Linked DNA regions of Methylorubrum populi. Each later gene encodes a partner of the first gene's protein in a complex. Links are inferred from orthologs where the notes say so. Each region holds a gene or a part of one and is shown on either strand. Other genes may lie near its edges.

Region 1 (4,108 bases):
CAAGGGATAAGTCGTTCATGCAACCCCCGAGAGCACTCTACGGCTGTGCTTCTTAGCATTGATCGGACTGTGCTGAGGTTTAGCAAAATTGTTCTTAAATTACTTCTAAAATACCTTTCAGTTTGCTTGGCTATTATTTTGGCGGTTGGCGTGTTTTTGGGCGATTCCATCGGGTTTAGGCTTGGGCCGAGAGATATTGGCCCGCGATAGGCTCACGGCGGACCGGATTGAGGCGACCGACCGGCCGGCTTTCCTGGCCGATCCGCAGGCCACCGCGATCGACGACACGATGCGGGCCGATGGCTGGGCGAACCCGAAGGTCTCGACCTCAGAAGTCGTGCGGACGCGCGATGCCGGAACCTCGGATGGGCCTGGGGCCGAATCCGGTTCGGCTCAGGCCAGAGGCCCGGCCAGTCGGTCTCCGGCACCGCGGACCGCGTCCGATCCGCCTTCCCCGCCGCGCAGAGCAGGTCGGCGTTGCCGTCGTACCCGTTCCGTTCTAGTGGTTTCGAGCCGCTGGGAACCCATCTCCGTCCCCGGATACTGTTTTCCCGCGCGGCACGCCCGTTGCCGTCCGAACGATCGAGGGGGCGCCGCATCCGGGCGGCCCGGATCCGCCGCAGAGAATTCGTCGCCCATGGCCACAGCCAAAGCCCGCAAAGCCGAGACCACGGCCAAGGATGCCAAGATCAAGGACGCCAAGATCAAGGACGCCAAGAACAAGGCCTCCACGAATAAGGTGGGAAGCCAGGACACGGCCGAGGCGAGGACCGACGCACGGCTGGCCGCCCTGTTCGACGCGGCCGCCCCGGCCGCGCGCGACACCCGCGTCATCTCGGTGCGTGGCGCCCGCGAGCACAATCTCAAGAACGTCGACCTGACGATCCCCCGCGATAAATTCGTGGTGTTCACCGGCCTGTCGGGCTCGGGCAAGTCGTCGCTGGCCTTCGACACGATCTACGCGGAAGGGCAGCGCCGCTACGTCGAATCGCTCTCGGCCTATGCCCGCCAGTTCCTGGAGATGATGTCGAAGCCCGACGTCGATCAGATCGATGGGCTCTCGCCGGCCATCTCCATCGAGCAGAAGACGACCTCGAAGAACCCGCGCTCCACCGTCGGCACGGTGACCGAGATCTACGACTACATGCGCCTGCTCTGGGCGCGCGTCGGCATCCCCTACTCGCCGGCCACCGGCGAGCCGATCGAGAGCCAGACCGTCTCTCAGATGGTCGACCGGGTGCTGGAATTGCCGGAGAAGACCCGGCTCTACCTGCTCGCGCCCGTGGTGCGCGGCCGCAAGGGCGAGTACCGCAAGGAGATCGCCGAGTTCCAGAAGAAGGGCTTTCAGCGCCTGCGCATCGACGGCGAGTACTACCCGATCGACGACGTGCCGAAGCTCGACAAGAAGCTCAAGCACGACATCGACGTGGTGGTGGACCGCATCGTCGTGCGCGACGACATCGCCAGCCGCCTCGCCGATTCCTTCGAGACCGCGCTGGATCTCGCCGACGGCATCGCCGACATCGAATTCGCCGACGCGCCCGAGGGTGAGACCCCGAGAAAGATCACGTTCTCGTCGCGCTTCGCCTGTCCGGTTTCCGGCTTCACTATCCCCGAGATCGAGCCGCGGCTGTTCTCGTTCAACAATCCGTTCGGCGCCTGCCCGACCTGCGGCGGCATCGGCCACGAGATGCGGATCGATCCCGAACTGGTGATCTCCGATCCCGCGCTCACCCTGAAGCGCGGCGCGGTGGCGCCCTGGGCGAAATCGACCTCGCCCTATTACGACCAGACCCTCGACGCCCTGGCCAAGCATTTCGGCTTCAAGACCAGCGTCGCGTGGTCGGCGCTGCCGGCGCAGGCCCGCGACGTGATCCTGTTCGGTACGGCCAAGGAATCGGTGCGCTTCGACTACAATGACGGGCTTCGCTCCTACTCGGTCAACAAGCCGTTCGAGGGCGTGATCCCGAACCTGGAGCGGCGCTACAAGGAGACCGAGAGCGACGCCTCCCGCGAGGAGATCGGCCGCTTCATGAGCGCCACGCCCTGCGCCGCCTGCGGCGGCAAGCGGCTCAAGCCCGAGGCGCTCGCGGTCAAGATCGACCGGCAGGATATCGGCGACGTCACCGCGCTCTCCGTGCGCGAGGCGCATCGCTGGTTCTCGGAGATTTCTGAAAAGCTCACCGACAAGCAGAACGAGATCGCGGTGCGGATCCTCAAGGAGATCCGCGACCGGCTGACCTTCCTCGTCGATGTCGGCCTCGAATACCTGACGCTGGCGCGCGGCTCGGGCTCGCTCTCGGGCGGCGAGAGCCAGCGCATCCGCCTCGCCTCGCAGATCGGCTCGGGGCTCACCGGCGTGCTCTACGTCCTCGACGAGCCCTCGATCGGCCTGCACCAGCGCGACAACGAGCGCCTGCTCGGCACCCTCAAGCGCCTGCGCGATCTCGGCAACTCGGTGATCGTGGTCGAGCACGACGAGGACGCGATCCTCCAGGCCGACTACGTGGTCGATGTCGGGCCGGGCGCGGGCATCCATGGCGGCGAGATCGTCGCGCAGGGCACGCCGGAAGAGCTTCTGAAGGACCCGGCTTCGCTCACCGCGAAGTATCTCACCGGCGAACTCTCGGTGCACACGCCCAAAGCCCGGCGCAAGCCCGGCCGCGGGATGCTGCGGCTGGTCGGCGCGCGGGGCAACAACCTGAAGAACGTGACCGCCGAGATCCCGCTCGGCACCTTCACCTGCATCACCGGCGTCTCCGGCGGCGGCAAGTCGACCCTCATCATCGACACGCTCTACAAGGCGGCGGCCAAGCGCCTCAACGGCGCCCTGGAGCACCCCGCCCCGTTCGAGCGGATCGACGGGCTGGAGCATCTCGACAAGGTCATCGACATCGACCAGTCGCCGATCGGCCGCACCCCGCGCTCGAACCCGGCGACCTATACCGGCGCCTTCACCCCGATCCGCGACTGGTTCGCCGGCCTGCCCGAGGCCAAGGCCCGCGGCTACCAGGCCGGGCGCTTCTCCTTCAACGTCAAGGGCGGGCGCTGCGAGGCCTGCTCGGGCGACGGCGTCATCAAGATCGAGATGCACTTCCTGCCCGACGTCTACGTTACCTGCGACGTGTGCAAGGGCAAGCGCTACGACCGCGAGACGCTGGAGGTGCGCTACCGCAACAAGTCCATCGCCGACGTGCTCGACATGACGGTGGAGGAGGCGGCGGACCTGTTCAAGGCGGTGCCGTCCATCCGCGAAAAGATGGAGACGCTGGCCCGCGTCGGCCTGCACTACGTCCGCGTCGGCCAGCAGGCGACCACGCTCTCGGGCGGCGAGGCGCAACGGGTGAAGCTCTCGAAGGAGCTGTCGAAGCGGGCCACGGGGCGCACCCTCTACATCCTCGACGAGCCCACCACCGGCCTGCACTTCCACGACGTCGCCAAGCTGATGGAGGTGCTCCACGAGCTGGTCGAGCAGGGCAACACGGTCGTGGTGATCGAGCACAACCTGGAGGTGATCAAGACCGCCGACTGGGTGATCGACATGGGCCCCGAGGGCGGCGACGGCGGCGGGCGCGTCGTGGCGCAGGGCACGCCCGAAGAGATCGCCGCGAGCACGGCGAGCCATACCGGCCGCTTCCTGCGCGAGGTGCTGGCCCGGCGCCCCGCCGGAAAGCCGAAGGAGGCGGCCAAGGCGGTTGACGGCAAACCGAAAGCCGTGGGGGCCGCGCGCCGCCGCGGCGCGGCCGCGGGCCGGCAGGCGGCGGAGTAGACGGACGTCACAGCCCGATGACGGCCGGTTCCGGGGCGACCGTGGCCCCGGGGGCCGAGACGGCGATTCGGACCGCATCACCGGTCCGTTCATCGCGCCGCGAACGGCTGCGACCGCCCCGGCTGAGTGCCGATCCCGCATTCGCACTTGCGCAATCGCCCGGCCCGTCCTGCCGAAGCCTCCTAGCCGTGTTAGGCTGCCAATTGCTTGAGGAAAATGTACTATTTTACCTGAATCCATCTCGCGGCACTGCGTTGGCCGAAGATGGACAGCATTAAGGGATCGTTAAGGGCTTCGTTGCTCCGCAGCAAAAATGCGACTTTTGCGCAACGGTGAGAT
Region 2 (4,564 bases), 310 kb from region 1 along the record:
CCCTGCGGCACCGGGACCTGTCGTTCAACCGATTACGAAGGAAAATGAGAACCGCCCTGCGGAGGCGTCACGGCCCAGAAAATCCGGCCTCGCATCGATAAGATCTTATATGCGATTCGATGAGAGCTTTATCAAGGCACGATTTTATTTTTGTAGCGCAATAACGGCTGGCAGGTCATGCGAAATGATCTGCCCGCACGCGCGATTCCTCAACCCGTGGCGTGCTTTGCGGCGAGGTCGTCCCATCTCCCCCACGGACTTCACAGCCGTCATTCCGGGGGACTGATAAGCGAACCCGAAATCTACGATTGGGCTCGGCACGGCCGTGTTTCCCGCGCCACGGGTGGATCCCGGGCTTCGCTGCGCAGCCCCGGGATGACGGGTACCGGCAACGAAGCGACCGATCGGACGATCCGTGTCACGCCGCCTTCTTCGCCCGCTTGGCGATGGTCACGAGCCCGCGCATGATCTGCGTCGTCTCCTTGAGGCGCTTCGGGATGCCGTCGAGTTCGCGGATGAACACGACGCTCATATCGGGCCGCACCTTGGCGAAGGAGCCCTGCTCCACGACCATGGCGGCAAGCCCCTGCGGGTTGGCGAAGGACTTGTCGCGGAAGTGGACCACGACGCCCTTGGGACCCGCTTCGACCTTCTCGACATTCGCCTCGCGGCACAGGATCTTGATGGTCACGATCTTCAAAAGCTGCTCCACCTCCGGCGGCAGCGGCCCGAAGCGGTCGATCAGCTCGGCGCCGAAGCTCTCCATCTCGGCGTCGTTCTCCAGCGTCGAGAGGCGCCGGTAGAGGCCGAGCCGGACGGTGAGATCCTCGACATAGTCCTCCGGGATCGTGACGGGGGCGCCGAGGGCGATGGTCGGCGACCACGCCTCCTCCACCGGCTCCTCGATTCCGGCCTTGAGCGCGGTGACGGCGTCCTCCAGCATCTGCTGGTAGAGTTCGTAGCCCACTTCCTTGATGTGGCCGGACTGGGCGTCGCCCAGGAGGTTGCCGGCGCCGCGGATGTCGAGGTCGTGGGAGGCTAGCTGGAAGCCGGCGCCGAGCGTGTCGAGGCTTTGCAGCACCTTGAGCCGCTGCTCGGCCTGGGCGGTGAGTTGGCGGTTGGCCGGCGTGGTGAACAGGGCGTAGGCCCGCGCCTTGGAGCGGCCGACGCGGCCCCTGAGCTGGTAGAGCGCGGCCAGACCGAACATGTCGGCCCGGTGCACGATCAGCGTGTTGGCGGTCGGGATGTCGAGGCCGGATTCGACGATGGTCGTTGAGAGCAGCACGTCGTACTTGCCCTCGTAGAAGGCCGTCATGACGTCCTCGAGCTGGCCCGCCGCCATCTGGCCGTGGGCGACCGCGACGGTGACTTCAGGCATCTCTTGGTCGAGGAAGCGTTTGACTTCAGCGAGGTCTTCGATCCGGGGGACCACGTAGAAAGCCTGCCCGCCGCGGTAGCGCTCGCGCAGCAGCGCCTCGCGGATCAGCAGCGGATCGAACGGCGTCACGAAGGTGCGCACCGCCAGCCGGTCCACCGGCGGCGTGGCGATGATCGAGAGTTCGCGCACCCCCGTCATGGCGAGCTGCAGCGTGCGCGGGATCGGGGTCGCCGAGAGCGTCAGCACGTGGACGTCGGCCTGGAGCGCCTTCAGCCGCTCCTTGTGGGCCACACCGAAATGCTGCTCCTCGTCGACGATGATGAGGCCGAGATCCTTGAACGCGACGTTTTTCGCCAGCAGCGCGTGGGTGCCGACCACGATATCGACCTTGCCCTCGGCGAGCCCCGCCCGTGTCTGGCGCTGATCGCCGGCGGAGACGAAGCGCGAGAGCTGGGCGACGTTGATCGGCAGGCCTTTGAAGCGCTCGGCAAACGTCCGGTAGTGTTGGCGGGCGAGCAAGGTGGTGGGCACCACCACCGCCACCTGCTTGCCGGAGATCGCCGCGGCGAAGGCGGCGCGCAGCGCCACCTCGGTCTTGCCGAAGCCGACATCGCCGCAGACGAGGCGGTCCATCGGCCGCCCGGCATTGAGGTCGTCGAGCACGGCGTCGATGGCGTTGGCCTGATCCTCGGTCTCCTGGAAGGCGAAGCGCGCGGCGAATTCTTCGTAGAGCCCCTCCGGAGCTTTCAGGCTCGGGGCGGGCTTCACGAAGCGCGCGGCGGCGACCTTGATGAGTTCGCCCGCCATCTCGAGGATGCGGCGCTTCATCTTGGCCTTGCGGGCCTGCCACGCCCCGCCGCCGAGGCGGTCGAGCGCGACCTCCGAATCCTCCGAGCCGTAGCGGGTCAGAAGCTCGATATTCTCCACCGGCAGCAGCAGCAGGCCGCCGGCATATTGCAGCTCCAGGCAGTCGTGCGGAGCGCCGGCCGCGGTGACCGTCTTGAGGCCGACGAAGCGGCCGATGCCGTGGTCGGCATGGACCACGAGATCGCCGGGCTGGAGCGCCTGGACCTCGAGGATGATGTCCTGCGGGCGCTTGGATTTGCGCTTCTGGCGCACCAGCCGGTCGCCGAGGATGTCGCCCTCGGCCACCACCGCGAGCTTGTCGAGGGTGAAGCCGGATTCCAGGCCCCAGACGGCGACCGCCACGTCGGTGCCGCGCTTGAGCGCGTTCACGGCGGCGAAGGTGTTGATCTCGATCGGTTTTTTAAGGCCGTGATCGGTCAGCACGCCGCAGAGCCGGTCGCGCGAGCCGTCGGACCAGGATCCCAGGATCACGTGATGACCGGAGGCCTGCAGGTCGCGGATATGCGCCACCGCGGCGTCGAACACGCTGGCCGCTTCGTCCGCCCGCTCGGGCGCGAAGTTGCGGCCCGCCCTCGCGCCGCAATCGATGACGGCGCGCTCATCCGAATCCGGCTGGGCGAAGGGGGTGAGCCGGGCGACCGTGCCGGCCTCGACCTTCCCCTTCCACTCGTTCGGCGTGAGGTAGAGCGCCCGCGGCGGCAGCGGCTTGTAGGGCGCCACGCCCGATTGCGGATTCTTCAGCGCCGCCTCGCGGGCCTGGAAGTAATCCTGGATCAGGGAGAGCCGCTCGGATGCCGCCTCCTCGACCTGCGGGTCGAAGACCATCGGCACGTCGCCGAGATAGTCGAACAGGGTGTCGAGGCCGTCGTAGAACAGCGGCATCCAGTGCTCGAGGCCGGCATAGCGGCGGCCCTCGCTCACGGTCTCGTAGAGCCGGTCGTCGCGGGTCGCCGCGCCGAAGCTCGACAGGTAGCCCTGGCGGAAGCGCCGGATCGTCTCGGTGGTGAGCTGCACCTCGCTCATCGGCACGAGATCGAGGGAGCGGAGCGACCCCACCGTGCGCTGCGTCTCGGGATCGAAGGCACGGATCGATTCGAGAGTGTCGCCGAAGAAGTCGAGGCGGATCGGGTTCGGCAGGCCGGGCGGCGAGAGATCCAGAATGCCGCCGCGCACGGCGTACTCGCCGGTATCCCGCACCGTTCCCGTGCGCAGGAAGCCGTTGGCCTCGACCCAGGCGACCACCTTGTCCATCGGCACCACGTTGCCGATCGCCGCCGAGAAGGTCTCGACCGCGACCCGGGCGCGGGGCGGCACCCGCTGCACCAGGGCGTTCACCGTGGTGCAGAGGATGCGCGGCTTCTCCTCCGACGAGCGCGAGCGGGTGAGGCGCGAGAGCGCGGTCATGCGCTGCGCCGCGATCGCGGCGTTGGGGGAGACGCGGTCGTAGGGCTGGCAGTCCCAGGCCGGGAAACTCATCGCCTCGATCTCGGGGGCGACGAATTTCAGCGCGTTCTGGAAGGCGTTGGAGCGCCCCGAATCGCGGGCGACGTGGACCAGCACCGCCGGCCCCTCGAAGGTGCCCGACAGGGCGCGGGCGAGGTCGGCCGCCACCAGCGCGTCGAAGCCGTCGGGCACGGAGGCCAGCGTTGGGCTGTCGCCGCGGCGGATCGCGTCGAGCGCCTTGGTCAGCGGCGCCGATTTCGGCAGGGCGAAGCGGGCGGTCTGCGGCTTCGGCGCGGGCGGCTTGGGTTGGGGCTTGGCCATCGGTCTTTTGGCAATCGGGCGGTGAAGAACCCTTCCCCCTCTGCGGGGGGAGGTTGGCCCTCGCGTCAGCGAGGGTCGGGAGAGGGGAACGCCGTTTCCGGAGGTGGCTGGTCGAGCGCGGCCAAGCGGGACCGTCGCTCCCCTCTCCCGACTGCTCCGCGGGCACCCTCCCCCCACTCAAGTCAGGCTTGCCTGACTTGAGCAAGCCTGCCGATCTCGGGCAAGCCCGAGATCGGAGGGGAAGGGTTATGACTTGCGCGTAACAGGAAGCCGTCCGCGGCGGCAAACGTTCAGTTATGGATCGGCGCGTCGTGCCGATGGAACGCCTTGAGCCGGCGGTAGACGGGCGTGTCGTAGTTCTCCGGGGTCGGATCCTCGCCGGTGAGCCAGCGGAACAGGTCGCGGTCGGGCACCTCGATCAGCGCCTCGAACTGCGTCAATTCCTCCTCCGAGAGTGCACCGATCTCGGCATCGGCGAAGCGGCCCATGATGAGATCCATCTCGCGGATGCCGCGGTGCCACGCGCGGAACAGCGTGCGGCGGCGGCGCGGGTCG

Evidence for each region. The genes of interacting proteins can lie anywhere in the genome.
Region 2: the proteins of uvrA (region 1) and mfd are in contact, whole or in part, in a crystal structure (PDB 4DFC), measured with the Escherichia coli proteins. The link is inferred for Methylorubrum populi from one-to-one orthologs.

What each region holds. Positions count from the first base shown.
Region 1 is NZ_AP014809.1:4,496,756-4,500,863, reverse strand. Bases 263-3,969 are described here. They hold uvrA (excinuclease ABC subunit UvrA), read left to right. Parts: upstream 263-637; coding sequence 638-3,769; downstream 3,770-3,969. In the rest of the region: MPPM_RS29235 (methyl-accepting chemotaxis protein), read right to left, coding at 1-19. UniProt on the Escherichia coli protein: The UvrABC repair system catalyzes the recognition and processing of DNA lesions. UvrA is an ATPase and a DNA-binding protein. A damage recognition complex composed of 2 UvrA and 2 UvrB subunits scans DNA for abnormalities.
Region 2 is NZ_AP014809.1:4,803,949-4,808,512, reverse strand. What follows is about bases 219-4,381. They hold mfd (transcription-repair coupling factor), read right to left. Parts: upstream 4,010-4,381; coding sequence 419-4,009; downstream 219-418. Other genes in these bases: MPPM_RS22215 (FAD assembly factor SdhE), read right to left, coding at 4,300-4,381. Also shown: more of MPPM_RS22215, read right to left, coding at 4,382-4,564. UniProt on the Escherichia coli protein: Couples transcription and DNA repair by recognizing RNA polymerase (RNAP) stalled at DNA lesions. Mediates ATP-dependent release of RNAP and its truncated transcript from the DNA, and recruitment of nucleotide excision repair machinery to the damaged site.